DNA from 2 places in the Rhodoferax sp. LS1R11 genome. Region 1 is predicted to be linked to the other one. Evidence: riboswitches for the same ligand, from Rfam matches in the RefSeq annotation. Region 1 holds a riboswitch; the other holds the start of a gene.
What was found. Region 1 has a riboswitch for glycine ahead of AC097N_RS11705 (D-amino acid dehydrogenase). Riboswitches for the same ligand answer to the same signal wherever they lie in the genome.

Region 1 (15,741 bases):
GTCGAAGTGGATCGTGCGCAAACTCGGTGAAACGCGGGAGCGCCACCAGCGCCTGGTGAGTAACCGCATTGAGTGGCGTAACGGCACCCAGATTCTCTTTTTGGGCCAGCCCGTGACCGTGGTGCTGGACCCGCGCCATGGTTTTGGCGCAGTGGGCGCTGAACTGCAAACCCATCTGCCTGAACTCACCTTGCTCGTGGCACTGCCCCATGCGGCCGCGCCCGAGCAGATTCGCGATGCCGTGCAGGCCTGGCTGATGCGCCAGGCCAAGCGGCTTTTCATCGAGCGGCTCGACCACTTTGCCCCGCAGTTGCAGGTCAAGTGGCACAAACTCTCGCTCAGCAATGCCGCCACGCGCTGGGGCAGTGCCCGCATTGATGGCTCCATCCGCCTGAACTGGCGGCTGATCCACTACCGCCAAGCCATCATCGACTACGTGGTGGCGCATGAACTGAGCCACCTGCGTGTGATGGACCACAGTCCCCGGTTCTGGGACACGGTACGCTCGGTCATGCCCGACTACGCTGAATTGCGCGGCCAGCTCAAAGACGACACCGTCCCCCGCTGGACCTGAGGTTTGATGACCCCATGAACCTGAACTACACCACCCTGACCAGCCTGGCACTGGCCTTGGGGCTGGGCCTGCTCATTGGGGTGGACCGTGAGCGACGCAAGGGCCGCGGCCCGACCCGGCGGTTTGCCGGTATTCGCACCTTCTCCCTGGTGGCACTGTCTGGCGCCGTGGCGCAAATCCTGAACCTGCCCTGGCTCACGCCCGTGGCGGCCGTGCTGGTCGCCGCGCTGGCGGTGACCTCCCACATCAAAGACCACTCCAGCGACCCCGGCGTCACCACCGAGATGGCCTTGTTCGTCACCTTCCTGCTGGGCGTGCTGGCCGTGCAGCAGCCCGCGATGGCGGCAGCCGGGGGGGTGACGGTGGCCGGTCTGCTGGCCGCACGCGAACCCCTGCAGCGCTTCTCCACCCGCACCCTGTCGGAGCAGGAACTGCGCGACGCGCTGGTGCTGGCGGCCTCGGCCCTGATCCTGCTGCCGCTGGCCCCCAACCAGCCGATCGCCTGGCTGGGTGGCGTGAACCCGCGCACGGTCTGGTTGCTGGTGGTGTTGATCATGAGTGTGCAGGCGGTCGGGCACATTGCCCTGCGCCTGTTCGGGGCGCGGTTGGGCTTGCCGTTCTCGGGCCTGGTGGCGGGCTTTGTGTCCAGCACCGCCACGGTGGCCGCCATGGGCGTGCGCGCGGCCAAGTTCCCCGAACTGCGCACGGCCTGCGTGGCCGGGTCGTGGTTTTCCACCGTGTCCACGGCCTTGCAGGTGGGGCTGATTGCGCTGGTGCTGCACCCGGCGGCCCTGCGCATCCTGGGCCCCTCCCTGGGTTGCGCCCTCGTGACCGCACTGGGGCTGGGGCTGCTGGCCTTGTGGCGCAGCGATGCTCCCCCAGAAGAAGGCCCGGTCAAAGGCCGCGCCTTCAGCCTGGTCCAGTCCATCGGGCTGGCCCTGCTGCTGTCGGGCATCACCGCCGTGGTGGCGTGGGTGCAGGCCTCGTACGGCTCGTTGGCCACCCAGGCGGCCACGGCTCTGGCTGGCTTTGCCGACCTGCACTCGCCCGCGGCCGCCGTCATCACGCTGTTTGGCCAGGGCGCCACCGATGCGCCCAGCATGCTCACCGCCGTGCTGCTGGCGTTTTCGACCAACACGGTGAGCAAGGTGGTGGCCGCCTATGTCGCCGGAGGTGCACGCTTTGGAACCCCGGTGTCGCTGGGGCTGGTGGCGGTGGCGGCTGCCGCTTGGGGGCCGTGGGTTTGGGGGCGGGTGTTGGGGTGATGGGGGCGCTGTGCAGGTGCAGGTCAAAAAATCGTCCGGCGCAATTTCAGAAATCTCAAAACTCTGAATGTCATCGTCAGCATAAGACCCGAAGGAGCCCTTCAACTTTCATGAAATCCGACGAAAAAGGTTTCACCTCAATGGACGTTTAACCGTTATGCGCATAAAACACTCGCCTGGTTTCAGGAGCTAGGATCAAAATCCCGTAGCGACCATAAGCAAAGAAACTTCCAGGGTTTGAAACTACTTTGTCAATTTCTTTCTCGATCTCTTCATCAATTGAAAATCCAAAATAGTTTCTTAAGTAATTCGCGATTTTTGGATCCAATGAAAATGACGTGTTTCTATCCTCATCATCTCTGCTCGTCCATTTGGGATCTGCCTTAATTGGCGTACTCTGCCAATTCTCAAAATAGCCATGCATGCTCCTGTTAACGTTCACTTTTTTCGGCATTTGTTTCAAGAAACTTATGCCGTGTAACTGAATTTTTTTCCCAACATCGTCAGGTAATTCGTACATCACAAATTCAGCCTCCGCACCGCCAGGGCCAAAACCATATGAGTCTTCGTGTGCGTAAAGAATTCGTTCAACCTTCAGTCCGCTGGAAACATAGCTAAGTCTGTCAGACCTTTGCACTAGTTTTAATGGGATTAGAACAAGTAAAAACATGACTGCGAAAAACGTTATCCATCTAAACATAATTCGGCCTTAAAGGTTGTTGAAATGGACAGATTGTTGCTAATAAATTAGAGAGTATTTTGAATGACTCCTTATGCCGCCTCTGCTTGAAGCAGGCACCACCGTCCATAAATCACACTTTGTTGCATCTCTTTGCTAACCCGCAAAACACAAAACCGCACCGGGTGCTATAAGTTCAGCCTATGTACAACTCACCGGAACAAACCATGAACACACTCGCATCCCGCAGCCGCACCACCGTCCTGGCCTTGAGCGCTGTCGCCGTCTTGATCGGCGGTTGCGCCAACATGACCGATGCACAGCGCAGCGCTGCCATTGGGGGTGGTTTGGGTGCTTTGGCCGGTGCGGCCATTGGCGACAGCCGCGGCGGCGCGGTGTTGGGGGCAGGTGTGGGCGCCTTGGGGGGCTACATCTGGTCCAATCAAATGGCCCAGAAAAAAGCGGCGATGGAGCAGGCCACGGCCGGTACCGGCGTGGCGGTGACGCAGACGGCGGACAACCAGCTCAAGCTGAGCATCCCCAACGACATTTCGTTCGATACCGGCCGCTCTGACATCAAGGCCAACCTGCAGCCCATCCTGAACCAGTTTGCGCAGGGCCTGAACAACCAGCCCAACACCGAAATCCGCATCGTCGGCCACACCGACAACACCGGCTCGGACGCCATCAACAACCCGCTGTCCGTCAACCGGGCCGCCAGTGCGCGCGATTACCTGGTGAAACGTGGTGTGGACGGGCGCCGCATCATGATTGACGGCCGGGGCTCACGCGAACCGATCGGTGACAACAACACCGACGCGGGCCGCAACAAGAATCGTCGTATCGAGATTTACCTGGCCGAGCGCGCCGTCGCCCAGCAGTAACCAGCCCGCGTTCAGCCCTTGGTGGTCAGGGGCTTGAGTGGGGTGCCGAAGCGCTCGCTGAGCGGTTCATGTCCCAGCGGCGGGAATTTGATCAAGGTCTCGGCCACCTGGTGGTCGGGAATTTGATCCAGCAGGTGGCGAATCAGGGTGAGTCGCCCGCGCCGCTGGTCGTTGAAGTCGACCAGCGCCCAGGGGGCTTGGGCGGTGTGGGTGGCTTTGAGCATGGCATCGCGGGCCAGCCCGTATTCAGCGTATTTCTCGCGCGCCTGCAGGTCAATCGGGCTGAGTTTCCAGCGTTTGAGCGGGTCGCTCAGGCGCTCCGCAAAGCGTTCCTCCTGCTTGTCCTGGTCGACGGTTAGCCAGTACTTGAACAGCAATATGCCGTCATCCACCAGCATCTGCTCAAACACCGGGGCCTGTTTCAAAAACGTCTTGACCTCGGCCTCCGAGCAAAAGCCCATCACCCGCTCTACGCCAGCGCGGTTGTACCAGCTGCGGTCAAACAGCACCATTTCGCCCGCGGCCGGCAGGTGCGGTACGTAGCGCTGAAAATACCATTGGGTCTGCTCCCGGTCGCTGGGTTTTGACAGCGCCACGGTGCGGCATTGGCGCGGGTTCAGCGTCTCGGCCATCGCCGTGATCAGGCCGCCCTTGCCCGCGGTATCGCGTCCCTCGATCACCACCATCAGCCGCTTGCCGGTGTGCTGCAGCCAGCGGGCCACATCGTTGAGCGCCAGTTGCAGCTCTGCGAGTTGTGCGTAGTACTCGTCCTTGCCGAGCTTGTCGGTTTTGCCGTTTTTAGTCTTTGCCATTGGCGCATGGTAGCGGAATCGCCACGCGCTGGAAACGGTACACCCCATCCGCGCCCAGGCGGCGCTGCAGCTGGCCCTCATACCAGAGCAGGTGCAGGTGGGCAATCGATTCCCCCATGGCAAAGGTGGTCTGGTGCAGGTCCAGCACCCGCTTGAAGAGCACCGGCAGCATGTCGGCGGCGCTGCCAGGCTGCGCGGTGCAAGCGGCCAATACCTCGGCCAGCCGGTCGCGGTGGTGGTCATGCAACTGCTGGATGCGCTCAAAGAGGCCCGTGAAGGGTTTGCCGTGGGCGGGCAGGGTGAGGGTGTCCGCGGGCAGCGCCCTGAATTTGTCGATCGAATCCAGAAACTCGCGCAGCGCATTGGCTTCGGGCTCCTGGTCGTACACACTCACATTGGTGGAGATGCGCGGCAGCATCATGTCGCCGCCTATCAGCACCTTGAGTTCTTCGCAATACAGCGCAATGTGTTCCGGCGCGTGGCCGTAGCCGCTGATGCAGCGCCAGTGCCGTCCGCCGATGGTGAGCTGGTCGCCGTCTTTCATGCGCCGGTACTGGTGCGGCACGGCGGGCACCAGGGTGGCGTAGTAGTTGGCGCGCGCCTTGATCTTGGCCACGGAATCCGGGTCGTTCAGGCCATGCAAAGCAAAAAACAGGGCGGCCGGTTCACCACCAAAACCGGAGGAGTCTTCGGTGCCGATGCGGGCCATGGCGTAGTCGGTGGCGCTGATCCACAGGCGCACGTTCCAGCGCTCGCACAGCCAATGGGCCAGGCCGATGTGGTCGGGGTGCATGTGGGTCACGATCACGCGCAGGATCGGCAGGCCTTCCAGCTCGGTGGCAAAAATCTGTTCCCACTGGGCTTTGGCCTCGTCCACGCTGATGCAGCAGTCCACCACGCTCCAGCCCGCCTGGCCGTCAATCTCATCACGCAGCAGCCACAGGTTGATGTGGTTGAGCGCAAACGGCAGGCTCATGCGCAGCCATTTCACGCCGGGCGCCACCGTCACGGTCTGGCCGGGCGCGGGCAAGGTGTCCCCCAGGGGGTAATGCAGGCGCTTTTCGAGCTCGTGGGCGGGGAGTGTGGCGGGTAAATTCAAGGCGGCTCCTGATTTGCGACATAATTGACGTTTACGTAAACGTCAACCATGGCGGCCATTGTAGATGCGGACATCTACGGTTGCAGTCACCTTGGGGCATCCTGAATTATGGCAATCACCTACAGCATCAGCGATCTGGCGAAAGAGTTTGACCTCACCACGCGGGCCATCCGCTTCTATGAAGACCTGGGGCTGCTGGAGCCGGAGCGTTCGGGCCCCGGCGGGCGCAACCGTGTCTACAGCGGGCGCGACCGCACCCGCTTGAAGCTCACCCTGCGCGCCAAGCGCCTGGGCCTGAGCCTGACCGAGGCCAAGGACATCATCGACATGTACGACAGCCCGCGCGACACCGGGCCGCAATTGCAGAAGTTCCTGCTGGTGCTGGCCGAGCATCAAAAACAGCTTGAAGCCCAGATGATGGACCTGCAGGCCAACCTGGATGAACTCAAGGTACACCAGCGCGAAGCCAAAGTCCTGCTGGCCAAGAGCCTGAGCCCGCCGGACGCCAAAAGCACCGCCACCAAACCGAAGAAGACCCATGCAGCCTGAAGAAACCCTCTTGGAGCGCGTCCAAAACAGCTTTGACCGCCAGGGTCTGATGCAGCACCTGGGCGCCCGCCTGGTGCGGGTGGAGCCCGGCCTGTGTGTGGTGGCGCTGCCGTACTCCAGCAAGGTGACGCAGCAGCAGGATGGCTTTCATGGTGGCGCCACCGGTGCGCTGGCCGACATTGCCGCAGGTTATGCCGGTTTGACCCTGGCACCAGCGGGCATGGAGGTGGTCACCCTGGAATACAAAATCAACTTCATGGCGGCTTTTCAAGGCGGCGAACTGCACGCCACTGGCCGCGTGGTGAAGGCCGGGCGTCGCGTGATCGTGACCACCGCCGAGGTCGTCCACATCGACGCCGATGGCAAGCAAAGTGCCTGTGCCGTGATGCAGCAAACGCTGATGCCCGTGCCCAAAACGTATTGAACCCAACAATTAAAGGAGACACCATGAACAACATGCCCGGACTGAACTTCCAACTCGGTGAAGACATTGATGCGCTGCGCGATGCCGTGCGCGAATTTGCCCAGGCCGAGATTGCGCCGCGTGCGGCCGAGATCGACAAAACCGACCAGTTTCCCATGGACCTGTGGCGCAAGATGGGCGACCTCGGTGTGCTCGGCATCACCGTGGGTGAAGAGTTTGGCGGCGCCAACATGGGCTACCTCGCGCACATGATTGCGATGGAGGAAATCTCCCGCGCCTCTGCCTCGGTAGGGCTTAGCTATGGCGCGCACAGCAACCTTTGTGTGAACCAGATCAAGCGCAACGGCACCCCCGAACAGCGCAGCAAATACCTGCCCAAACTCATCACCGGCGAGCATGTCGGCGCGCTGGCCATGAGCGAGCCGGGCGCGGGCAGTGATGTGATCAGCATGAAGCTCAAGGCCGAAGACAAGGGCGGCTACTACGTGCTCAATGGCAGCAAGATGTGGATCACCAACGGCCCTGACGCCGACACCCTGGTGGTGTACGCCAAGACCGAACCCGAGCTGGGTGCCCGCGGAGTCACCGCATTCCTGATTGAAAAAGGCATGCCCGGCTTCTCGGTCGCGCAAAAGCTCGACAAGCTCGGCATGCGCGGCAGCCACACCGGCGAGCTGGTGTTCAACAACGTGGAAGTGCCGGCGCAGAACATCCTGGGCGGCCTCAACAGCGGCGCCAAGGTGCTGATGAGCGGGCTGGACTACGAACGCGCGGTGTTGACCGGCGGCCCGCTGGGCATCATGCAGTCGGTAATGGACAACGTGCTGCCTTACATCCATGACCGCAAGCAGTTTGGCCAGAGCATTGGCGAATTCCAGCTGATTCAGGGCAAGGTGGCCGACATGTACACCGTGCTGCAGGCCGGGCGCTCGTTTGCCTACACCGTGGCCAAGAACCTGGACCTGCTGGGTGTGGAGCACGTGCGCCAGGTGCGCAAGGACTGTGCTTCGGTCATTTTGTGGTGCGCCGAAAAAGCCACCTGGATGGCGGGCGAGGGCGTGCAGATTTATGGCGGCAACGGCTACATCAACGAGTACCCGCTGGGCCGTTTGTGGCGCGATGCCAAGCTGTATGAAATCGGCGCGGGCACCAGCGAAATCCGCCGCATGCTGATTGGCCGGGAACTGTTCGCAGAAACCTGCTGAAGGCTCCGGGTTTGACCGCGCAGGCGAAAATACGCCCATGACTTCATCACTACACAACCTGCTAGACAACAACCGCCAGTGGGCGGCCCGCATGGAGCAGCAGCGGCCCGGGTTTTTTACCCAGCTGTCGCATCAGCAAACCCCCAAGTACCTGTGGATTGGCTGCGCCGACAGCCGCGTGCCAGCCAACGAGATCACCGGGCTGGACCCGGGCGAGGTGTTCGTGCACCGCAATATTGCCAACGTGGTGGTGCACTCGGACCTTAACGCCCTGTCGGTCATCCAGTACGCCGTGGACCACCTCAAGGTGGAGCACATCATGGTGGTGGGCCACTACGGCTGCGGCGGCGTGCTGGCCGCGTTGCGCGGTACCCGCGTGGGCCTGGCCGACAACTGGCTGCGCCATGTGCATGACGTGAAGCTGCGCCACCGTGGCCGTATTGACCACTTGAGCGTGCCCGAGCAGGAAGACGTGCTGTGCGAGATGAACGTGATCGAGCAGGTCGGCAATGTGGCGCTGTCCAACGTGATGCAGGACGCCTGGGGCCGGGGCCAGAAGGTGGCCGTGCATGGCTGGTGCTACGGCCTCAAGGACGGCCTGGTCAAGGACCTGGGCGTGACCATGCAGGGCTCGCACGAGGTCATCACTGTGTTTGGCGAAGCCCTCAAGCGTTACCCGCGCGGCGGCATTCTGCTTTAAAGCGCCTGGGCATGTTTCCGCAACGTCTTGACTCCACGGTGGCCTACGACATCGCCAAGGCGATGATGGATGGCTTCAACCGCCATTACCAGTTGTTTCGCACCGAGTCGGGCCGCGCCAAGCACCGGTTTGAAACGTCCGACTGGCATGGCCAGCAACGGGCCCAGCGGGAGCGCATCGAGTTCTACGACCTGCGCGTGCGCGAGGCCTCCACCCGGCTGGAGCGAGAGTTCAAGGCGGGTGAGCAGCCCATGGACATCTGGCAACAGGTCAAGCTGCATTACATCGGCCTGCTGGTCAACCACCACCAGCCGGAGCTGGCCGAGACCTTCTTCAATTCAGTCACCACCAAAATCCTGCACCGCACGCACTTTCACAACGACTTTATTTTTGTGCGACCGGCGGTCAGCACCGAGTACATCGAAAACGGCGAGTCCGAGAAGCGCCCCACCTACCGGGCCTACTACCCGTCCAACAGCAGCATGCAAACGGCGCTGGAGGAGATGGTGGCCGACTTTGACTTGCGCCGCGAGTTTGAAGACCTGTCCCGTGATGTGGGCCATGTGGTGCGCGCCATGACCGCCACGCTGGGGGAGGCCAAGCTGCGCGCCAATTTTCAGGTGCAAGTGCTGACCAGCCTGTTCTTTCGCAACAAGGGTGCCTACATCGTGGGCAAGCTGATCAACGGCTTCAACGAATTTCCGTTTGCGCTACCGGTGCTGCATGCGCCGGTGGGCGACACGCTGGTGATTGATGCCGTGCTGTCTGGCGAAGACGACCTGCTGATGCTGTTCAGCTTTGCGCGCGCCTACTTCATGGTGGACATGGAAATCCCCAGCGCCTACGTGCAGTTTCTGCGCAGCATGATGCCGCGCAAACCACGCAATGAAATCTACAACGCGCTGGGCCTGGCCAAGCAGGGCAAGACGCTGTTTTACCGCGATTTTCTGCACCACCTGCGCCACTCCAGCGACAAGTTTCGCATCGCGCCCGGCATCAAGGGCATGGTCATGCTGGTGTTTGACCTGCCCTCGTTTCCCTATGTGTTCAAGGTCATCAAGGACTACTACCCGCCGCAAAAAGACACCACCCGCGAGCAGATCAAGGGCAAGTACCTGCTGGTCAAACAGCACGACCGTGTCGGCCGCATGGCCGACACGCTGGAGTACAGCGAAGTGGCGTTTCCGCGCGAGCGGTTTGACGACGAGCTGATCCGGGAAATCGAGAAGTTCGCCCCCAGCCAGCTGGAGATCAGCGACCGTGATGGCGATGGCCATCTGGAGGTCATCATCAAGCACGTGTACATCGAGCGGCGCATGATTCCGCTCAACATCTACCTGCAGGAAGCGTTTGACGCGGGCGGTGCCAATGCCGCCGCTGAGGGCCCGGCCGCCGTGCGGGCACGCGAGCAGATCGAGCGTGGCGTGGTCGAGTACGGCAACGCCATCAAGGACCTGGTGGCAGCCAACATCTTTCCCGGCGACATGCTCTGGAAAAACTTTGGCATCACGCGCCACGGCAAGGTGGTGTTCTATGACTACGACGAGATTGAATACATCACCGACTGCAAATTCCGCAAGGTGCCCGCGCCCCGAAACGAAGAAGACGAGATGTCGGGCGAGGTCTGGTACAGCGTGGGCCCGCGCGATGTGTTCCCCGAAACCTTTGGCCCGTTTTTGCTGGGCAACCCGGCCGTGCGCCAGGTGTTCATGAAGCACCACGCCGACCTGCTGGAGGCGAGCTTCTGGCAGGGGCACAAAGACCGCATCCAGGCGGGCGACGTGATTGACGTGTTTCCGTATGACCGCGAAAGACGGTTTTCGTTTGTGCGGGATCAAGCCGCGTTGACTTGACCCGATTTAAAACTATTCAGCTTTTTTATTCTTCAAGGAGTTTGGTATGTCTGACCCGATCGTGATCGTGGGTGCCGCGCGCACCCCCATGGGAAGTTTTCAGGGCGATTTTTCAAGCCTTGCGGCGCATGACCTCGGTGGCGTCGCCATCCAGGCCGCGGTGGAACGCGCCGGTATTGCGCCTGATTCGGTGAATGAAGTGCTGTTCGGCAACTGCCTGATGGCCGGTCAGGGCCAGGCGCCCGCGCGCCAAGCCGGGTTCAAGGGCGGCTTGCTCATCAGCGCGGGCGCGGTGACGCTGTCCAAGATGTGCGGCTCCGGCATGCGCGCGGCCATGTTCGGGCATGACATGCTCGTCGCGGGCAGTGCCGACGTGGTGGTGGCTGGGGGCATGGAGAGCATGACCAACGCGCCCTACCTGCTGCAAAAAGCCCGTGGCGGCTACCGCATTGGCCACGACCGCATGTTCGACCACATGATGCTCGACGGCCTGGAAGACGCCTACGAGGCGGGCCGTTCCATGGGCACCTTTGGCGAAGACTGCGCCGCCAAGTACGGCTTCACCCGTGAAGCCCAAGACAACTTCGCCATCACCAGCGTGAAGCGGGCACAAGCCGCGACGACATCAGGTGCGTTTGCGGCTGAAATCACACCCGTGACGGTCAAGGGCCGTGCCGGTGACACGGTGATTGCCACCGATGAGGCGCCCGGCAAGGTCAAGCTGGAAAAAATCCCGACCCTCAAGCCCGCGTTCAAAAAAGACGGGACGATCACCGCCGCCAGCAGCTCCAGCATCAGCGACGGCGCGGCCGCGCTGGTGATGATGCGCGCGTCCACCGCTGCCAGGTTGGGGCTCAAGCCGCTGGCCAAAATCGTGAGCCACGCCGTGCACGCGCAAGAACCCAACTGGTTCGCCACCGCGCCAGTGGGCGCCGTGAACAAGGCACTGGCCAAAGCCGGTTGGGCCGTGAAAGATGTGGACCTGTGGGAAGTCAACGAAGCCTTTGCCGTGGTGCCGATGGCGCTGATGCATGACCTGAACCTGAGCCATGACATCGTGAACGTGAACGGCGGCGCCTGCGCGCTGGGCCACCCGATTGGCGCGTCCGGCGCCCGCATCATGGTCACCCTGATGTACGCGCTGCAGGCCCGTGGCCTCAAAAAAGGCGTCGCCACCCTGTGCATTGGCGGGGGCGAAGGCACGGCTGTGGCGCTGGAAATGCTATAAATTAGATAGCTGCTAGCGCACGTTGTATCTGGGCTAGCGCCCGATTTCTTATAAATTTTGAACGGATGCCCTCGGGCCTGACCCATGTTGCTGACCCCAGACCAGGAAATGATCCGCGACGCCGTGCGCGATTTTGCCCAAGCGGAGTTGTGGCCGAACGCCGCGAAGTGGGACAAGGAACATCATTTTCCCAAGGCGGCCCACCAGGGCCTGGCCCAGTTGGGCGCCTACGGCATTTGCGTGCCCGAGGAGTTCGGTGGCGCCAACATGGACTACCTGACGGTGGCCCTGGTGCTGGAGGAAATCGCCGCCGGTGACGGCGGCACCAGTACCGCCATCAGCGTGACCAACTGCCCGGTCAACGCCATCCTGATGCGTTATGGCAACGCAGCGCAGAAGAAGCAGTGGCTGACCCCGCTGGCCCAGGGCCAGATGCTGGGCGCCTTCTGCCTGACCGAGCCGCATGTGGGCTCCGATGCCTCCAGCCTGCGCACCACGGCGGTCAAGGACGGTGACGAATACGTCATCAACGGCGTCAAGCAGTTCATCACCAGCGGCAAAAATGGCGATGTAGCCATCGTCATTGCCGTGACCGACAAGGGCGCGGGCAAGAAGGGCATGAGTGCTTTTCTGGTGCCCACCCACGCGCCGGGCTACGTGGTGGCGCGGCTGGAAGACAAGCTCGGCCAGCACAGCAGCGACACCGCGCAGATCAATTTTGACAACTGCCGCATCCCCGCCGAAAACCTGATTGGGGCGGAAGGCGAGGGGTACCGAATCGCGCTGGGTGCCTTGGAGGGCGGGCGCATCGGCATTGCCGCGCAAAGTGTGGGCATGGCGCGCAGCGCCTTTGAGGTGGCGCTGGCCTACGCCAAGGAGCGCCAGAGCTTTGGCACGGCCATCTTCAACCACCAGGCGGTCGGTTTCAGGTTGGCCGACTGCGCGACGCAGTTGGAAGCGGCGCGCCAGCTCATCTGGCACGCCGCCGCGCTGCGGGACGCGGGGCGTCCGTGCCTCAAAGAAGCCGCCATGGCCAAGCTGTTTGCCAGCGAGATAGCCGAGAAGGTTTGCAGCGTCGCCATCCAGACGCTGGGCGGCTACGGCTACGTGAGCGACTTTCCGGTCGAGCGCATTTACCGCGACGTGCGCGTGTGCCAGATTTACGAAGGCACCAGCGACGTGCAGAAAATCATCATCCAGCGCGCGCTGGCCTGACCCGCCTGCCGGTGACTCAGGCCGAGACCGGCGTGCGGCCGGGCAGGGAGGCGGGCAGTGCCTTGGCGCCCAGGCTGTTGTCCACCAGGTTGCCAATCATGTCGGCCGTCATGGCCGAGAGTGTCCAGCCCAGATGGCCGTGGCCGGTGTTGTAAAACACACAGGGCGAACGGCCCCGCCCCACGCGCGGCAGCATGTTGGGCATCATGGGGCGCAGACCGGCCCAGGGCACCACACTGTCGGTGCGTACCCCCGGAAAACATTGCTGCACCCATTCCACCAGCGGGCGAATGCGGTCGGCGCGAATGTCGCGGTTCATGCCGTTGAACTCGGCCGTGCCCGCCACGCGCAGGCGGTCCTGCCCCAGGCGGCTGGTCACCAGCTTGGTGGCGTCGTCCAGCAAACTCACCATCGGGGCCGAGGTCTGGCTTTGCGCGTCCAGCAGATTGACGGTGATGGAATAACCCTTGACCGGGTAGATGTTGACCCGGTCGCCCAGTTGCGCGGCCAACGCGCGGCTGGCCGTGCCTGCGCACACCACCACGCCGTCAAACACCAGCGTGTCGGCGTGGGCGCCGTCCCCGGTGGTCAGGGTGACCTGCTTGCCATCGCTGCGCACCGAGCGGATGTCCTGGCCATACAGCGTGCGCACACCCAGCCGCTCTGCCGCAGCGGCCAGCCCGGCGGTGAATTTGTGAATATCACCCGTGGAGTCGCTGGGCGTGAAATAGCCACCGTAGTACTCGCCAGCCAGTGTGGGTTCAATGGCGCGCATTTCGGCAGGCGTGACCGCCTGGCGTTGCAGGCCGCCTTTGGCCAGCATCTGCGACACCTTGCCCGCGTGGTCAAAGCCGGCCTTGTCGCGGTAGATGTGCAGAATGCCTTCGCGTTGGTGGTCAAAGTCGATGCCTTCCTGTGCCGCCCAGGCAAACAGGTGATCGCGCGCCGCCATCGACAGGCGCACCGTCTCGATGGTGTTTTTCTCGTAGTGCGGCATGGCGGCAATGAACTCGGCAAACCACGATATCTTGTGCCAGCTGGGCTTGGGGTTCACCAGCAGGGGCGCGTCATGGGTGAGCATCCACTTGAGGCCTTTGACAATCGTGGACCAGTGGTTCCAGACCTCGGCGTTGGAGGCCGAGAGTTGTCCGCCGTTGGCAAATGAGGTTTCCATCGCGGCATAGCGGTGTTTCTCAAACAGGGTGACCGTAAAACCACGCCTGGCCAACGCATACGCGGTGGTGATGCCCGTGATGCCACCGCCGATAACAGCTATTTTTTTCATGAGGAAGATCCAAAAAAGAGTCGGGGGTTGGGACGGCGTCGGACATTCGACACCGTCGCCCCCTCTGTTTTGGACCTGAGAGATTCACACCCCGTCCGTGGACGGTGGGCGCTTGCTCCTGCGGTGGACCGGAAGACTAGCTCCGGTCACTCTTCAGAGTGTTTGCTGAACTGATACCGGTTCTTGTGCCTGAGAGATTCCGGGGCGGTTGCTCCTTCGGCGCTTGTATGCAGGGAGACTGCTTCAAGACTCTCCCGATATCATGGACGGGATTATGTCACTGCGGCGGTGGCCCTCGCTGGTCAGCCCATTTTTTCCATCGCGACAACCAGGAGCACCCCATGCCCATCACCAAAGGCTACCAGCAACTCGTCGATGAGGCCATGGCCCAGGTCACGACCTATTCGGTGCCCGAGGTTCAGGCCCGCCTGAACGACCCCAGGACGCAGATCGTGGATATCCGTGACATCCGTGAACTGGCCGAGGGCACCGTGGTGGGCGCTTTTCATGCGCCGCGCGGCATGCTCGAATTCTGGGTGGACCCGGCCTCGCCGTACCACAAGCCCTTGTTCGCCGACGAGTCCAAAGAGTTCATCCTGTTCTGCGGCGCGGGCTGGCGCAGCGCTCTGGCGACCAAAGCCTTGCAGGACATGGGCATGACCAACGTGGCGCACGTTGACGGTGGGTATGCCGAGTGGGTCAAACAGGGCGCCCCCACCGAAACGCTTGAAGCCCAAAAGGCCCGGCGCCAAACCAAACCCTGAGGCGGGGCGGGCCATGGGAATTGACGTGTTGATGCGTCCGGTGCGCTGCGGCATGGCGGCGGCAGCGGTCGCCCTGCTCGGGGCGTGTTCCAGTTTGCACCCCTGGCAAAACCTGCCGATGCAGCCGCAGGCGCGTGCGTTGCCAGCCGCGCCGCCGGATGCCCCGGCGGCCGACGAGCGCTCGATGGTGATGGTGGTCACCATGTCGGGCGGCGGTGCGCGTGCTGCGGCGTTTGGCTACGGCGTGCTCGATGCCTTGCGCCAGACGCGGGTACGCTGGCATGAGCGCGAATTTGCGCTGCTCGACGAGCTGGACGTCATCAGTGGCGTCTCGGGCGGCAGCATCATTGCGGCCTACTACGCGGCTTTTGGCGAGAAGACCTTCTCGACTTTCGAGTCTGCCTACCTGCGGCAAAACTTCCAGAACACGCTCATCAACGACATGCTGCACCCTGGCCGCCTGCATGACCTGTCGTCGCCCTGGTTTGGCCGCAGCAACCTGCTCGCGCAGCGGCTGGACGCGCTGTATGAAGGCAAGACCTTCGGTGATCTGGGCACCCGCGCCGGCCAGCCGCGCCTGCTGATTTCGGCCACCGACCTGTCGCTGGGCTCCAGCTTTGAGTTCACCTGGAACCAGTTTGCGCTGATTTGCTCGGACCTGGCCAGTGTGCCGCTGTCGTTTGCCGTGGCCGCTTCGTCCGCGGTGCCGATCGCGCTGAGCCCGATGACCCTGAAAAACCACAACGCCAACTGCCCGAGCCCTCCGCGGGAGGTTGCCGGTTCGTCCACCAGCGACTACCGCGTGCGCTTGCTCAAAGACAACCAGCGCACCTACCTGGATGCCAAAGTCCGCCCCTACATCCACCTGGTGGATGGTGGCCTGGCCGACAACCTGGGCCTGCGCAGCCTGCTGGACCGCTCGCTGGCCGACGGCGGCATCCGCGACAGCGTGCGGCGCTCGTCCAAAATCGCCATCGAAAAGCTGGTGATCATTGCGGTGAATGCCGAGCGCGACCCGTCCGAGCGCATTGATGACAGCGACACCGTGCCCCGCACCTCGCAGGTGGTGGATGCGCTGCTGTTTGGCTCCGGCGCGCGGGCCACACAGGAAACGCTGGGTCTGCTGAGCGACACCGCTCAAGCGTGGCGGCGTGAACTGCGCCGCGCCACGGCCGACGGCGCCGATTCGTTTGCGCCGGAGGCCC
Region 2 (15,741 bases), on a different contig from region 1:
GCCGCGGCCGAAGTCATTGGCCAATTGCGCAAGGAGATTTCGAACAGCGTCTCGCGCGACAACGAGCTGCTGGAAGAGCGCAGCCGCATCATGACCACGCTGAGTTCGCTGCTGGAGTCGATCAACCATGCATCGCTTGAGCAGCGCGCGGTGATTGATTCACTGGTCGCGTCGTCTGCCGTGGCGCTCAGTGCGGCGGGCAGCGAGTTTGCCGACAAGGTGGGCACCGAGGCCGTCAAGCTCTCGGACATTGCGGCGCACGTCACCAGCAGCGCGGTGGAGGTGTCGAGCTTGAGCGAGGCCTTTGGTTTTGCGGTGCACTCTTTCAACGAGGCCAACGAGAAGCTGATTGGCAACCTGCAGCGCATCGAAGGCGCCATGGACAAATCGATGGCGCGCAGTGACGACCAGCTTGCCTACTACGTGGCGCAGGCGCGTGAAATCATTGACCTGAGCGTGATGTCGCAAAAAGAAATTTTTGAAGAACTGCGCCAACTGCCCGGCAAGCAAGTGGCTCTGGCCGAAGAGGTGCAGTGATGGAAGACATTGACGCGGGCACCGAGGCCAGCGCACCCGTCTGGGCCGTGTTTGGCGACCTGATGTCGGGCCTGCTGGGCGCCTTTGTGCTGATTCTGGTGGGCGTGCTGGGTGTGCAAATGGAGCTGACCACCAGCCTGGAAGCCGAGGTGAAGAAGCGCCAGGTCGAAGAGCAGCGCCGCATGACGCTGGAGAAAGCGTTGGCGGTTCCGCTGGCCTCGGGGCGCATCACGCTGAACAACGGGCGCATTGGCATCAGCGGGCAAGTCTTGTTCTCGCTCAATTCCGACCAGCTGCAGCCCGAGGGGCGGCAGTTGTTGAACAGCCTGGTCACGCCACTGCGGGGCTATCTGGCCTCGCGTAATGAATTGTTGATGGTGAGCGGCTTTACCGACGACCGCTCGATACGCGGTGGCAGCAGCCAGTTTGTGGACAACTGGGAGTTGTCGGCCCAGCGGGCCTTGACCGTGACGCGCACGCTGATTGACGAAGGCATGCCCGCCTCGATGGTGTTTGCCGCCGCCTTTGGTGCGGAGCAGCCCGCCACCCCCAATGTGGATGAAGCGGCCCGCGCCAAAAACCGGCGGGTGGAAATGGCGCCTGTGCCCCGAACCGCCAACACGAAAACCGCTGCACCATGACCGCGACGTTGCGCGCGGTCGGCGCGGCCAAGTTTGACCCCGTGCGCCTGCATTACCTTGACGTGCTGGCCCAGCGCGCCAGCGCGCATCAAGGCCCCGTCAGACGCATTCTGGACGCCAAGCTGGCGCAGGCGCTGGATGCTTTCAAAATTCGTTTTGAGCTTGCACAGCGGGAAGCCAGAGAGGCCGTCGATCACATGGCGCTGGCGTTTCCGAAGGCCGCGCCCGAGTTGCAAGGGCTACTCCAGGCCAGTGATTTCAAAGGTGTGGCGCAATGCATTGCCACGCTGAAAAAAGCTGCCCCACGCGCCTCGCTGGGCGAACTGGCCCGCTACATTGCCCAACACACGGCGCAGACGGCGGAAGGTGGTGGTGACGGACATGCCGGGAACGCGGGCTTGCGCCCCGAGCTGAAAACCACGCGCTATTTCAGAAACACCTGGTCCAAACTCAGCGTGGACAAGCAGGTGACCCAAGCCCTGGTGCAGGCCCCCAAGAATGCCGGGCCCATCAACTCGCACAATTTGTTGCTGCGCTCGTTGGCCTTGATGCGCGACATCTCACCCGATTACCTCAACCGGTTTACCTCTTACGCCGACACCTTGTTGTGCCTGGACCAAGGCGGCAAAGGCAAGCCTGCCCCGGCCAAGAAAACGGCCGACGCTGAAGGCGCAAAAAAACCGAAGAGCCGTCGCGTGAGCGCGGGGTAGTTTTTTTGTGTTTTTGGGCTGTAGCCCAGAATGAGCGCTAATTGCCCACGGGCGCAAAAATCCCGCTCCATCCCGTCGTCGCCACTTGCAATTGTTGGGCTCCGACTCTCGTGAGCGTGAATTTACCGCCGTTACCCAGCGCATAGCGCAGCACCCGGCTTGCCGCAGGCCCGAAGCGAATCTGGTCGGCGGTAAATCTGATTTCCATGTCCTTGTCCGTCTTGCAAATCACCCCCGTAATATCCGCCCAAAGACCTTTGGTCGACTTGACGAAGGCCACTGATGCAACCCCGTTTTTCTCAGCAATAGACACCATCAGGGGTTTGCCATCGTCCATCGTTGTCTCTTCCCATTGCAAAGAAAACGACGGATCGTTGAGCAGGTCTTTCAATCCAACGATCGTCGAGACGCATTTTTCTGGCACTTGGGCATGGCTGCTCAATGGCGCCAATAGAAACAAGAAAGAACACAAGCAAATTCGACAAAACGAGGGAGTCATATTTGTGCAGTGTAAGCAGGGACCAGTCGAGTGACACGATCATGATTTCCGCTGGCGTGCCCTTTGGCACCTCGGGCACGACCAACGTGATGCGGATTACCCAGATCGATTAATGATGATTTAGGGCTGTAGCCCAGGTGCAGCGTGCGGGAGTAGCTATATAAATAATAGCAAACTCCTCGCAGTTGCCGGCCATTGCAGCCGGCAGTTTTCTTAAGCCTTGGCCGGTGTCACGGCCATGTGCGCCACCTGCTGGTCCAGAATGGCTTCGGGTTCTTGGGATTCCTGCTGCGTGGGGTTGTCCAGGCTTTGGTGCAGGCGTTTCATGTCCAGGTCGCCGGTCCACTTGGCCACCACCAGGGTTGCCACGCCGTTGCCCACCAGGTTGGTCAGTGCGCGGGCTTCCGACATGAAGCGGTCGATGCCCAGAATCAGCGCCAGACCGGCCACCGGCACGCCGCCCACGGCGGACAAGGTGGCGGCCAGCACGATAAAGCCGCTGCCGGTGATGCCCGCGGCGCCCTTGGAGGTCAGCATCAGCACGGCTAGCAGGGTGAGCTGCTGCGTCAAGGACATGGGGGTGTCAGTGGCCTGGGCGATGAAGACGGCGGCCATGGTCAGGTAAATCGAGGTGCCGTCCAGGTTGAACGAGTAACCGGTGGGAATCACCAGGCCGACCACGGACTTGCGCGCACCCAGGTTTTCCAGCTTTTCCATCATGCGGGGCAAGACCGATTCAGATGACGAGGTGCCCAGCACAATCAGCAGTTCTTCCTTGATGTAGCGCACAAACTTGAAGATGCTGAAGCCATGCAGCCGACTCACGATGCCCAGCACCACGAACACAAAAATCAGGCAGGTCAGGTAGAACGCGCCCATGAGCTTGCCAAGTGAAAACAGCGAGCCCACGCCGTATTTGCCGATGGTGAACGCCATGGCGCCAAATGCACCGATGGGTGCGACCTTCATGATGAGGCCAACGATGTCGAACAGCACATGCGAGGTCTTTTCAATGAAGTCAAACACCATGGTGCCGCGGCCGCCAAACTTGTGCAGTGCAAAGCCGAACAAAACGGCAAACAGCAGCACTTGCAGAATCTCGCCCTTGGCAAATGCATCCACCACCGAGGTGGGAATCACGTTGAGCAAAAAGTCCACGGTGCCCACCATCTTGCCGGGGCCTGTGTAGGCCGCAATGCCTTTGGTGTCCAGTGAGGCGGGGTCCACGTGCATGCCCGAGCCGGGTTGCAGCAGGTTGACTACCACCAGGCCAATGACCAGGGCCAGCGTGGACATCACCTCAAAATAAAGCAGGGCCAGGCCGCCGGTCTTGCCGACCTTTTTCATGTCTTCCATGCCGGCAATGCCGATCACCACCGTGCAGAAGATGATGGGTGCGATGATCATCTTGATCAGCTTGATGAAGCCATCACCCAGCGGTTTCATCTGGGCGCCGAACTCCGGGTTGAAGTGGCCCAGCAGCACGCCAATGATGACGGCGGTCAGAACCTGGACATAAAGTGACTTGTAAAGCGGCTTGCGCGCGGTTGTCGTTGACATGAGCTGTGGCCTTGAATAGGTTGATGGGAGGGACTGCGTAGCCCTCCAGGAGGGCGCGGGCTGAATGGTATGCAGCCGTCGTCATCTCGCCAACTGTGGCGTTCAACAGTCGGGTTTACCCTAGGTCGCGCGGGCGGGCTACGGGCTGCGTTTTCAGGGCGGGCAGTCCCGCTGCACCTGGCGCAGCAGGCGGGTTCCGGCCCGGCGCTCGTAGTCGTCGTAGACGGGCTGCACGGCGCGGCGCATGGCGAGGCGTTGCGCGTTTGACAGCGTCTCCACCCGCATGCCGGGCGATTGTTGGAGCGTCGCCAAGGCCTGCTGGTTCAGCTGGGCGGACAGGCGGTTGCCTTCGTCGAGGGCATCGTTCAGGGCCAGGGTCACCAGGTCCTGGTCCGAGGTGTCCAGACTCGCCCAGAAACGCGGGTTGGACACCACCGCGTAGCCCAGGTAGCCATGGTCCGTCAGCGTCACGGCGCGTTGCACCGAGTCCAGCCCCTGGGTCAGGAAGTTGGACAGCGGGTTTTCGGCACCATCAATCACCCCGGTGGCCAAAGCCCGCTGGGTTTCGCCAAACGGCAGTACCACGGGAAGGGCGCCGAGCGCGCGCATTTGGGCCGCCAGTGTGCGCGAGGCCTGTATGCGCAGGCGAAGGCCCTTGAAGTCGGGCACCTGCTGCAGGGGCTTGCCCGCACTCATCTGTTTGAAGCCATTGTCCAGAAAGCCCAGCCCCACCATTTGCTGGCGCGACAGGCGCTGCAACAATTGCCGCCCGATGGGGCCCTGGGTCACGCACCGGACCTGCGCCAGGTCGGCAAACAGAAACGGCAAATCAAAAACCTCAAATTCAGAGGTGCCCACGGCGCCAAACTTGGACAGCGAGGGCGCCAGAATCTCGACCGCCCCCAACTGCAGGGCCTCCATCTCGTCATCGTCCCCATACAGCTGCGAATCGGGGTACACCTCGACCCGGATGCGGCCACTGGAGCGCTGTTCCACCAGCGACTTGAAGTGCAAGGCCATCCGCCCCTTGGGCGTGTCAGGCGCCACCACATGCGACAGGCGGATCATCACTCCGGCCTGCGCCGCCTGCACGGCAGGAACGGCCCCCACCAGCAGCAGGCAGGCGCCCCAGCCCGCGCACCAGCGCCAGGCCTGTGGTTTCCAGTTGATCCGCTTGAAGGTTTGCATGTCCGCTATGCTACTCAAAACCTCCCCGACCCATGACAGCGCCCACCATCGACTTTGCGGTCCTCGACCTGGACACCCGCCAGCTCTCCGCCCTGAACCGCCGCGCGATGACTTGGCTGATCGGCATGCTGCTGCTGGTGGCCGCGTCCATCGTGTTGCTCGCCTTGTTTTTGCGCACGGTGGAGGCCCAGGAAGAAGACCGCCGCCGCACCGCAGACGCCCAATGGCTTGACCAGACCCTGCGTTTTCACTTTCGCCGCCTGGAGCGGGACCTGGGCGTGTTGGCAGTGCGCGCCCAACGCCGTGACAGCACCACGCCGCCCGCACTGTCGGGCGGGCAACTCTGGCGAGACCCGGGGGTGATCGTTGAGCATGGCTGGCTGGCGGCAGGCCAGGCGTCTGCAGTGGCGTCGGTCGCCAGCTGGCCCTTGTTTCTGAAGTCTGCCGCGCAAGCCCCCGGCCATGAACCAGCGCTGTCCACCATGCTGCAGACCACCCGGGGCCTGCAGCACGCGGCGTATGCCGGCCCCCTGGGGCAGACGCTTTGGCTGGCGGTGCCTATCTTTGAACGGGACCGGTTTGTGGGTGATTACGTGGCGGCGATCGAGTTCGACCGAATGCTGGCCAGTGCCGTGCCATCGTGGTTTTTCAAAGACCATGCCGTGCGACTGGAGTCGGACACTCCGGTGGTGGCGCCTGACGATTCCTCGTCTTATGTGGCGCCCATCAACCTGCCCGGTGCGCCTGTGACCTTGCGGGTCGAGGTGCTGAACAGCCAGCCCGCGCTGGCGCCCCGTGTGTTTTTTGGCATTGCCCTGGTTTGCCTGGCGGGCATTGGGCTGGCACTTTATGTTTTGCGGCGGGACACGGCGCGGCGACAGCGGGCCGAATCCCAGTTGCAAACCCAAATGGCACTGCGCACGGCCATGGAGCGCTCCATCACGCTGGGGCTGCGTGCCTGGGACCCCCGGGGTCAGCTGCTGTACGCCAACCAGACTTTTTGCCGCATGGTGGGGTTGAGCCCGTCAGAAATTCTGGGCCACACCGAGGCCCTGCCGTACTGGCCACCGGAGCAGGGGGACGAGTTTCAGTTGCTGCGCCAGAGCCTGAATCAGCCCATGGCGCAACAAGTGGGGGTGGAAATGCAGTTGCGCCACAGCCAGGGCCAGCTGTTGGATGTGCTGGCGCATGTCGCCCCCCTGACACTGGCCGATGGCCGGGTCATCGGGTGGATGGGCTCGGTGCTGGACATCACCGAACGCAAACGCACCGAGCGCCTGGCCGCCCGCCGCCAGGAGCTGCTCGAAGCGTCCGGGCGTCTGGTGGCGGTGGGCGAGGTGGCCTCCACCCTGGCCCATGAGCTCAACCAGCCGCTGGGCGCGCTCAGCAGTTTTGCCAATGGCCTGTTGAACCGGCTGCGTGATGGGCGCATGGCGCTGGAGGACGTGACCCCCGTGGTCGAGCGGATGGAGCGCCTGGCCGACAAGGCGGGGCGGGTGATCCAGCGCGTCAACGCCTTTGCCCGGCGGCAGGAAATGAGCTACCAGCCGCTGGCGCTCACCCGGTTCGTCGCCCGCGTGGTGGGCCATGTGCCTTTGCCGGATGGACTGAAACTGGAGCTGTGTCTGCCCGAGCATGAACTCACCTTGCCGGCGGATGAATTGCTGCTCGAACACGCCCTGCACAACCTGGTGCTGAACGCCACCGAGTGGGCCGCGCGCGCAGAGCGATCTGGTGCGCCATCGCCCGCCATCCTGCGTGTCAGTCTGGTGCAGACCGACACCCTGGCGGGCATCCGGGTGGAAGACAGCGGCCCGGGCGTGCCCCCCGACCAGCGCCACCGCATTTTTGACGCCTTTGCCAGCCAAAAAGCGGGCGGCATGGGCATGGGTTTGTCGATCTGCCGCTCCATCATGGAAGCACACCATGGTCGGATCGATGTGGAGCACAGCGCCGACCTGAACGGTGCACAATTTACGATGTGGCTGCCCCTGACTGTGTGAGCCCGTGAAACCATGAACCCCACTGTCCACCTCGTCGACGACGACCCTGATTTTCGCGATGGCCTGGCCTGGCTGCTGGATTCGCGCGGACTGCCCACGCGCAGCTGGAGCGGTGGCGACGTGTTTTTGCAGTCCCTGCGCACGGGCAAAGACCTGTGGGAATGCTGTGTGGTTTTGCTCGATATTCGCATGGAGCCGCTGTCGGGCTTGGCCACCTTCGAACAACTCAAGGCCATGGCCTGGCCCTGGCCGGTCCTGTTTCTGACCGGCCACGGCGACCTGGGCATGGCCGTGGCCGCGGTCAAGCATGGGGCGTGGGACTTTCTGGAGAAGCCCTTTCAAAACAACCTGCTGGTCGACAAGGTGGAAGCGGCCCGCCAGGCTGCGCTTACCCTGCAAGCCGACTCGCAGGAGCGGCTGCTGTTTCAGCAGGCCCTGGCCGGACTCAGTGTGCGCGAGCGTGAGGTGCTGGACCAGTTGCTGCAAGGCCACTACAACAAGAACATCGCCGATCACATGGGCATCACGCCGCGCACGGTGGAGTTTCACCGTGCCAATATTTTTGAAAAACTGCGGGTGAATTCGGCGGTGGAGCTGGCTCACCGCATGGGGCGTCTGGCTTGAAGACGGCTTTGGCCCACCGCCCAGGTTTCTAGCACTCCACAATATTGACGGCCAAACCGCCTCGCGCCGTCTCTTTGTATTTTGTCTTCATGTCCGCGCCGGTCTCGCGCATGGTTTTGATGACTTTGTCCAGGCTCACAAAATGGCTGCCGTCGCCGCGCAGTGCCATGCGGGCGGCGTTGATGGCTTTGACGGAGGCGATGGCGTTGCGCTCGATGCAGGGGATTTGCACCAGACCGCCCACCGGGTCGCAGGTCAGGCCCAGGTGGTGTTCCATGCCGATCTCGGCGGCATTTTCCACCTGTGCGGGTGTGCCGCCCATCACCGCGCACAAGGCGGCGGCGGCCATGGAGCAGGCCACGCCCACCTCGCCCTGGCACCCCACCTCGGCGCCGCTGATGGAGGCGTTTTCCTTGTAAAGGATGCCAATGGCTGCGGCCGTGAGCAGGAAGTCAATCACGCCTGCATCCGTGGCCCCCGGCACAAAGCGCGTGTAGTAGTGCAACACGGCGGGGATGATGCCGGCCGCGCCGTTCGTGGGGGCGGTGACCACGCGCCCACCCGCGGCGTTTTCTTCGTTCACCGCCAGTGCGTAGAGGTTCACCCAGTCCATCACCTGCAACGGGTCACGCAGGGCTTGCTCGGGGTTGGCGGTCAGCGCCTGCAACAGCGGCTTGGCGCGACGTTTGACCTTGAAGCCGCCAGGCAGCACGCCGTCGGTCGCGCAGCCACGTTTGACGCAGTCCTGCATCACCTGCCAGATGCGCAACAGGCCTGCGTCAATCTCGGCATCGCTGCGCCAATGTTGCTCGTTGCGCCGCATGATTTGCGCGATGCTCAGACCGTGTTGCGCGGTGAGCTGCAATAGCGCGTCGCCGCTGGTGTAGGGCAGCGGCAGCACCGTAGCGTCAGGTGCGATCGCCTTTTGGCGCGTGCCGTCGGCCGCCACTTCGTCACTCACGATGAAGCCGCCGCCCACCGAGTAATACACCCGCTGTTCCAGCTCCTGGCCCGCGGCGTCCAGCGCTACAAAGCGCATGCCGTTGGCATGAAAGGGGAGCGGTGCCCGCATGAAAAGCAGGTCGTCTTTCTCATGGAAGGCAATGCGGTGCGAGCCTGCCAATGCAAGTTGCTGGCTGCTGCGCACCTGCGCCAGCAGTGCGGGGATGTGGTCTACCTCCACCGTGTCGGGCTCATGGCCTGACAGGCCCAGCAGCACCGCCACATCGCTGGCGTGGCCCTTGCCGGTGGCGCCCAGTGAGCCGTGCAACCAGCAGCGCACCGTGGCCGTTTGCGCCAGCAAGCCGCTGTGCTGCAACCGCGCCACAAACTGTCGTGCCGCGCGCATGGGGCCCACGGTGTGCGAGCTGCTGGGGCCAATGCCAATCTTGAACAGGTCAAAAACAGAGACTGCCACGGGTGTTCTCCTGAAGTGCCGTCCTGAGGTCCTGCTTTAACTCGTTGCGTATTCCGTCAAAGGAACGCACGAGCAGAACAGGTTGCGGTCGCCATAGACGTTGTCCACCCGGCCTACGGGGGGCCAGTACTTGACCTGCTTGAGGGTGGCCAGCGGAAAGCCGCCCACCTCGCGGGAGTAGGGGTGGTCCCACTCGGCACCCATCAGGGACGCGGCCGTGTGTGGTGCGTGCTTGAGCGGGTTGTTGTCTTGCGGCCACTCGCCACGCTCGACCTTGGCAATCTCTTCGCGGATGGCAATCATGGCGTTGATGAAGCGGTCCAGCTCGTCCAGGGTTTCGCTCTCGGTCGGTTCGACCATCAAGGTGCCGGCCACCGGGAAGCTCAGCGTGGGGGCGTGAAAACCATAGTCCATCAACCGCTTGGCCACGTCTTCGGCCGAGATGCCGTTGGCGCCGCCACTGCTTTCCTTCAAGGGGCGCAGGTCCAGAATGCACTCGTGTGCCACATGGCCGTTGGCGCTGGCGTACAGCGTGGGGTAGTGGTCTTTCAGGCGGGCGCTGATGTAGTTGGCGCTCAAAATCGCCACCTCGGTGGCGGCTTGCAGGCCTTCAGGGCCCATCATGCGGCAATACATCCAGCTGATCGGCAGCACCGCCGCGTTGCCCAAAGGCGCGGCAGAGATGGCGCCAACGCCCTTGCTGGGCAGGCCGCCGGTCACGTGGCCTGGCAGGTAGGGCACGAGGTCAGCCACCACACACACAGGGCCCACACCGGGACCGCCGCCGCCGTGCGGAATGCAGAAGGTCTTGTGCAGGTTCAGGTGGCTCACGTCACCGCCAAACTCGCCGGGGGCGGCCACGCCGACCAGCGCGTTCATGTTGGCGCCGTCCACGTAAACGCGGCCACCGTGGGCGTGCACCATCGCGCAGAGTTCTTTCACGCTGGTTTCGAACACGCCGTGCGTGCTGGGGTAGGTGATCATCACTGCCGCCAGATGTTTGCTGTACTGCTCGCATTTGGCTTGCAGGTCCGCCATGTCCACATTGCCCTGCGCGTCGCAGGCGGTCACCACCACGTCGAGGCCTGCCATGTGGGCGCTGGCCGGGTTGGTGCCGTGCGCGCTGGCGGGAATCAGGCAGATATGGCGATGGCCCTGGCCATGGGCTTCATGAAAGGCCTTGATCACCAGCAAACCGGCATATTCGCCTTGCGAACCGGCGTTGGGCTGCAGGCTGATGCCCGCGTAACCGGTGGCCTGGCACAGCCAGGCGCGCAGCTGTTCATCAAGTTCTTTGTAGCCTTGCAACTGGTCGTGCGGCGCAAACGGGTGGATGTTGGCGAACTCGGGCCAGGTGATGGGAATCATCTCGCTGGTGGCGTTGAGCTTCATGGTGCAGCTGCCCAGCGGAATCATGCTGCGGTCCAGTGCCAGGTCTTTGTCGCTCAGGCGGCGGATGTAGCGCAACATGCCGGTTTCGCTGTGGTGTGTGTTGAACACCGGGTGCGTCAAATAGCTGCTGGTGCGGCGCAACCCGGTGGGGATCAGCGACTCAATGCCTTTGTCGAAAGCGGCCACTTCAGGCAGGGCCTGGCAGTCTTTGGCGAAAAAGCTCCAAACCTGCTCGATGTCGGCACGCGTGGTGGTCTCGTCCAGCGAGATACAGAGGTACTCTTTGAAGTAAATACGCAGGTTAGCCCCCGCCGCCTGTGCGCGGGCAGCTATTGAATTAGTAGCATCTCCGGTTTTGACCGTGAGCGTGTCAAAAGCACTGGTGTGGCTCAGCGTGCAGCCCATTTGTGTCAGGCCGCGGGCCAGGATGGCGGTGAAGGCGGCCACGCGCTGGGCGATGCGCTTCAGACCCTGCGGGCCGTGGTAGACCGCGTACATGCTGGCCACGACGGCGGGCAACACCTGTGCGGTGCAGATGTTGGAGGTGGCCTTCTCGCGGCGAATGTGTTGTTCGCGCGTTTGCAGCGCCAGCCGGTAAGTGGGGTTGCCATGCGAGTCCACGCTCACACCCACCAGACGGCCGGGCATGGAGCGTTTGAATTCATCACGGCACGCCAGGTAAGCGGCGTGTGGGCCGCCGTTGCACAGGGGCATGCCAAAGCGCTGGGTGGTGCCCACTACGATGTCGGCATTCCACTCGCCGGGCGGCACCAGCAGGGTAAGCGCCAGCAGGTCGGCGGCCACGATGAAAGCGGCCTGTTTGGCGTGGACCGTTGCCACATCAGCACGCAGGTCGTCAACTCGCCCGCTGGTGGACGGGTATTGCGCCAGCACCGCAAAGTAATCGCGGTTGGCCAGCAGGTCATTCCACTCGGGGCCCGACATAGCGATGAGTACTTCAATGCCCAAGGGCGCGGCGCGGGTCTGAATGACCTCAATCGTTTGCGGATGGCAGTCGCCGGCCACGATGAAGGTCTTGCTTTTGCTCTTGACGCTGCGCTTGGCCAGCGTCATGGCTTCGGCGGCGGCCGTGGCTTCGTCCAGCATCGAGGCATTGGCCATGGGCATGCCGGTCAGGTCGGTGATCATGGTCTGGAAGTTCACCAACGCCTCCATGCGGCCCTGGCTGATCTCGGCCTGGTAGGGCGTGTAAGCGGTGTACCAGGCCGGGTTTTCCAGAATGTTGCGCAGAATCACGCCGGGCGTGTGGGTGTCGTAATAGCCCTGGCCGATGTAGTTTTTGAAAATTTTGTTCTTCGATGCAATCGCCTTCAGTTCGGCCAGCGCTGCGGCCTCGGTGATGGCCGCAGGAATGGCCATCTGGCTGTGGCGCGCAATCGAGCGCGGCACGATGCCGTCAATCAGCTCGCGCCGTGAGCTTGACCCCACGACCTGCAGCATCAAGACCTCATCGGCTTCGTCCACGCCAATGTGGCGGGCCAAAAATTCAGAAGCGTTTTCCAGCTCGCTCAAGGGTTTGGCGGATTGCATCAACATGAAAATTTCCTAAATCAGGCGTTGGCAGAAAAACTGGTGTAGCCGGTTTCGTCCATCAGGGCGTCCAGCTCGGCGGGGTTGGCCAGTTTGACCTTGAAGAACCAGCCCGCGCCCAGCGGGTCGGAGTTGGCCAGGGCCGGGTCGGCGCGCAGGGCCTCGTTCACCTCGGTGATTTCACCGGTCACGGGCATGTACACGTCGGCCGCAGCTTTCACCGACTCCACCACACCGGCGATGTCCTTGGCGGCAAAGGTGGCGCCCACTTCGGGCAGGTCCACAAACACCACATCGCCGAGGGCGTCTTGCGCGTGGTGGGTGATGCCCACGGTGGCGGTGTCGCCATCAATCTTGAGCCATTCGTGGTCGGGGGTGTACTTGATCGTCATGGGGTTCTCCAAAAATGAGATGTCAAAGAAATTTAAAACTTAACCGCGGTAATACCGTGTGGGTACAAACGGCATGGCGACCACTTCCATGGGCACCGGTTTGCCACGCACGATGGCGTTGATTTTCACACCCGGCACGGCGAACTCGGACGCCACGTAGCCCATGGCCACCGGCTTGTCGATGGTGGGCCCCAGCAGGCCGCTGGTGACTTCGCCAATCTTGTTGCCTTGGGTGTCTTGCAGCTCGGTGTGGTCGCGCACAGGAATGCGCTCCAGTGCCATCAGGCCCACACGCTTTTTAGTGCCTTTTAGGCCTGTAGCCCCCGTACTATCTACGAGAGCTGCTAGTATTTTTGTAGCGCCCGGGAAGCCGCCTGCGCGGGCGCCACCGGTGCGGCGCATCTTCTGCATGGCCCAGTTCAGGCTGGCTTCCACGGGGGTGGTGGTGGTGTCGATGTCATTGCCGTACAGGCACAGACCCGCCTCCAGGCGCAACGAGTTGCGGGCACCCAGACCCACCGGTTTGACTTCGGCTTGTGCCAGCAGGGCGCGGGCCAGCGCGTCGGCGTGGTCGTTGTGGACGGAAATCTCAAACCCGTCTTCGCCGGTGTAGCCGCTGCGCGTCAAAAATACGTCAAATTTCTGCGTGCCGGTGTCTACCGCGAAGTTGCCTCCGGTCATGAACACCAGCTTCTCCACGCCGGGCGCCAGGCGCGAGAGGGCTGTTACCGCCTGCGGGCCTTGCAGCGCCAGCAGCGCCATCTCCGGCATCGGAATGACCTGGCAGCGCGTGCCGATGTGGGCCTGAATGTGGGCGATGTCACCCACCTTGCAGGCGCCGTTGACGATGACAAAAATCTCGTTGTTGCCCCGGTTGAAGAACATCAGGTCGTCGATGATGCCGCCGTCCTCATTGAGCAGCAGACCATAGCGCTGCTTGCCCACCGCCAGGTCGATCACGTCCACGGGCATCAGGCTTTCCAGGGCGGCTGCAGCGTCGGGCCCGACCAGACGCAACTGGCCCATGTGGGAGACGTCAAACAGACCGGCGGCAGTGCGCGTGTGGTGGTGTTCGGCCATCAGGCCGCTGGGGTATTGCACCGGCATGGCGTAACCGGCAAACGGCACCATGCGGGCGCCCAGCTCCAGGTGCAAGGCGTTGAGGGGTGTGGTCAACAGGGCGGAAGCAGGGGGCGCGGAGGTCTGGGACATGGCGGTTTCTCGGAGGGCAAGTCAAAAACTCGGCGCCCGCAAGCTGCGTACGCCAAGTGCTGCCCCCGCTGTCCGCTTTACCTGAGAGATTCGCCGGGCCTGCGTGCACCTGTTGCCAGGCAAAAGGTGCGCAGACTGCGGGTTGCTCCTTCGGTGGGCTGCTGGCCATGTGTGGGCAAGCAACCTCTCTCCAGTGGGGTTTCGTCAAAGGCCCTTCGGCCATTCAACGTTGGTCAGTCCTTTTGCCTGAGCGTTCAGACTGCTGCAATCAGCGGTCCTGCGCCTTCGGCGGTCTTCTCGGGGAAAACTCTCTCCTGACCGGATGGGATTCTAAACGAGGTGGGCGGAGGGGGTAAGACAGGCTCTCTTGTTCGCTCGGACTTACTTCAATAGCAACCAGCCACCCAACCATGGTGAGCTTAAGGCAGCGAATCCCATGACATTGAGTAAAACAGTGCCCCAAAATGCCGAGCGAAACGATGCCTTGGTGGATTTGTGACGCAAAAACTGTTGCGCAATGATTCCACCGGGCCAACCTCCGATAAGGCCCAGCATCAACAGCGAACTCTCTTTCGTTCGCCATCGGCCTGTTGCCGCGGCTGACTTGTCGGCGGCGTATGCAATAAAGCAAGCGACACTGAGGAGCAGATACGCGGTCGCGACCATACGCGGTATTGGCCAGAAAACAGCCAAAACCAAATAGAAAGCCATGAAGGCCGGAACGGCAAATAGCGTAGCACCGCCCCATTCGGCCGTTCTATTTCGGACGCGAGGTCGAATGGCCTGACTCGCACTTTGAAGTTGAACATTCTTTGCGCGCTTTTTGCCTTCGCGGTTGAGTTCAACCTCAAATGTCACGCGTTGATTCAACGAGGGACGACCCGCACGAGCCGGGAGGGCTGTGGTGTGTAGAAATATTTCCTGTCCGCCTTGGGCGGTTTCGATGAAGCCGAATGCACGGTCTTCGTTCCAGGATTTGACAATACCTTCGAATCGCATATAAATTAAAAGTGATGTGTGACACACAAATTTTAAGAGGCGAAACTGTATGAGTCGCTCTACATAGACATTCCAGAATGTCTTGGAAATCCATCAAACAGAAAACAAAACGGGGCCAAATGGCCCCGTTTTATTTACCAGTAATCTCGCGTCACATCCCCGCGTAATTCGGCCCCCCGCCGCCCTCCGGCGTCACCCACACAATGTTCTGCGTCGGGTCCTTGATGTCGCAGGTCTTGCAGTGCACACAGTTCTGCGCGTTGATCTGCAGGCGGTCCGTGTTGTCGTCGTTCTTCACGAACTCGTACACGCCCGCCGGGCAGTAGCGGGCTTCCGGGCCGGCATATTTGGCTAGGTTGATCGACACGGGAACCGATGCATCTTTCAGCGTCAAATGCGAAGGCTGCTGTTCTTCATGGTTGGTGTTGCTGATGAACACGCTGGAGAGGCGGTCAAAGGTGAGTTTGCCGTCCGGCTTGGGATAAATGATGGGTTTGCACTCGGCTGCGGGCTTCAGGTAGGCGTGGTCCGGCTTGTCGCGGCGAATCGTCCAGGGGATGTTGCCGCGCAGGACGAATTGCTCAAACCCGTTCATGAGGGTGCCCACGGTCAGGCCGTGCTTGAACCAGTTTTTGAAGTTGCGGTCTTTGTTGAGCTCGGTGTGCAGCCAGCTCTTCTCGAACGCTTCGGGGTAGGCACTCAGTTCGTCGTGCTGGCGTCCTGCGACCACGGCGTCATAGGCCGCTTCAGCGGCCAGCATGCCGGTCTTGATGGCAGCGTGGCTGCCTTTGATGCGTCCCACGTTCAGGTAACCCGCATTGCAGCCGATCAGGCAGCCACCGGGGAATACGGTCTTGGGCAGGGCATTGATGCCACTGGCATTGATGGCGCGTGCGCCATAGGACAGGCGCTTGGCTGTGACTTCGCCTTTGTCGTTCTCGAAGTAGTAGCGCACGTTGGGGTGGGTCTTCCAGCGCTGGAATTCTTCAAACGGGCTCAGGTACGGGTTGCTGTAG

Region 2: linked by a shared signal. The riboswitch ahead of gcvT (glycine cleavage system aminomethyltransferase GcvT) and the one ahead of AC097N_RS11705 (D-amino acid dehydrogenase) in region 1 are both predicted to bind glycine.

What each region holds. Positions count from the first base shown of each region.
Region 1 is NZ_JBWMAW010000008.1:151,838-167,578, reverse strand. It holds gene AC097N_RS11770 (M48 family metallopeptidase) at 1-574, shown strand, start outside; gene AC097N_RS11765 (MgtC/SapB family protein) at 589-1,839, shown strand; gene AC097N_RS11760 (hypothetical protein) at 1,988-2,509, opposite strand; gene AC097N_RS11755 (YiaD family glycine zipper/OmpA-like lipoprotein) at 2,746-3,402, shown strand; gene ppk2 (polyphosphate kinase 2) at 3,414-4,214, opposite strand; gene AC097N_RS11745 (MBL fold metallo-hydrolase) at 4,201-5,313, opposite strand; gene AC097N_RS11740 (MerR family transcriptional regulator) at 5,422-5,862, shown strand; gene AC097N_RS11735 (PaaI family thioesterase) at 5,852-6,286, shown strand; gene AC097N_RS11730 (isovaleryl-CoA dehydrogenase) at 6,310-7,491, shown strand; gene can (carbonate dehydratase) at 7,529-8,191, shown strand; gene aceK (bifunctional isocitrate dehydrogenase kinase/phosphatase) at 8,203-10,044, shown strand; gene AC097N_RS11715 (acetyl-CoA C-acyltransferase) at 10,091-11,272, shown strand; gene AC097N_RS11710 (acyl-CoA dehydrogenase family protein) at 11,357-12,487, shown strand; gene AC097N_RS11705 (D-amino acid dehydrogenase) at 12,504-13,772, opposite strand; glycine riboswitch at 13,827-13,939, opposite strand; glycine riboswitch at 13,940-14,039, opposite strand; gene AC097N_RS11700 (rhodanese-like domain-containing protein) at 14,114-14,536, shown strand; gene AC097N_RS11695 (patatin-like phospholipase family protein) at 14,550-15,741, shown strand, end outside.
Region 2 is NZ_JBWMAW010000004.1:278,314-294,054, reverse strand. It holds gene AC097N_RS08020 (hypothetical protein) at 1-537, shown strand, start outside; gene AC097N_RS08015 (OmpA family protein) at 534-1,178, shown strand; gene AC097N_RS08010 (DUF2894 domain-containing protein) at 1,175-1,888, shown strand; gene AC097N_RS08005 (hypothetical protein) at 1,926-2,279, opposite strand; gene AC097N_RS08000 (dicarboxylate/amino acid:cation symporter) at 2,601-3,947, opposite strand; gene AC097N_RS07995 (DctP family TRAP transporter solute-binding subunit) at 4,101-5,135, opposite strand; gene AC097N_RS07990 (two-component system sensor histidine kinase NtrB) at 5,168-7,138, shown strand; gene AC097N_RS07985 (response regulator transcription factor) at 7,151-7,762, shown strand; gene AC097N_RS07980 (L-serine ammonia-lyase) at 7,791-9,179, opposite strand; gene gcvP (aminomethyl-transferring glycine dehydrogenase) at 9,216-12,128, opposite strand; gene gcvH (glycine cleavage system protein GcvH) at 12,143-12,514, opposite strand; gene gcvT (glycine cleavage system aminomethyltransferase GcvT) at 12,554-13,726, opposite strand; glycine riboswitch at 13,785-13,930, opposite strand; glycine riboswitch at 13,951-14,053, opposite strand; gene AC097N_RS07960 (DUF1294 domain-containing protein) at 14,108-14,725, opposite strand; gene AC097N_RS07955 (electron transfer flavoprotein-ubiquinone oxidoreductase) at 14,877-15,741, opposite strand, start outside.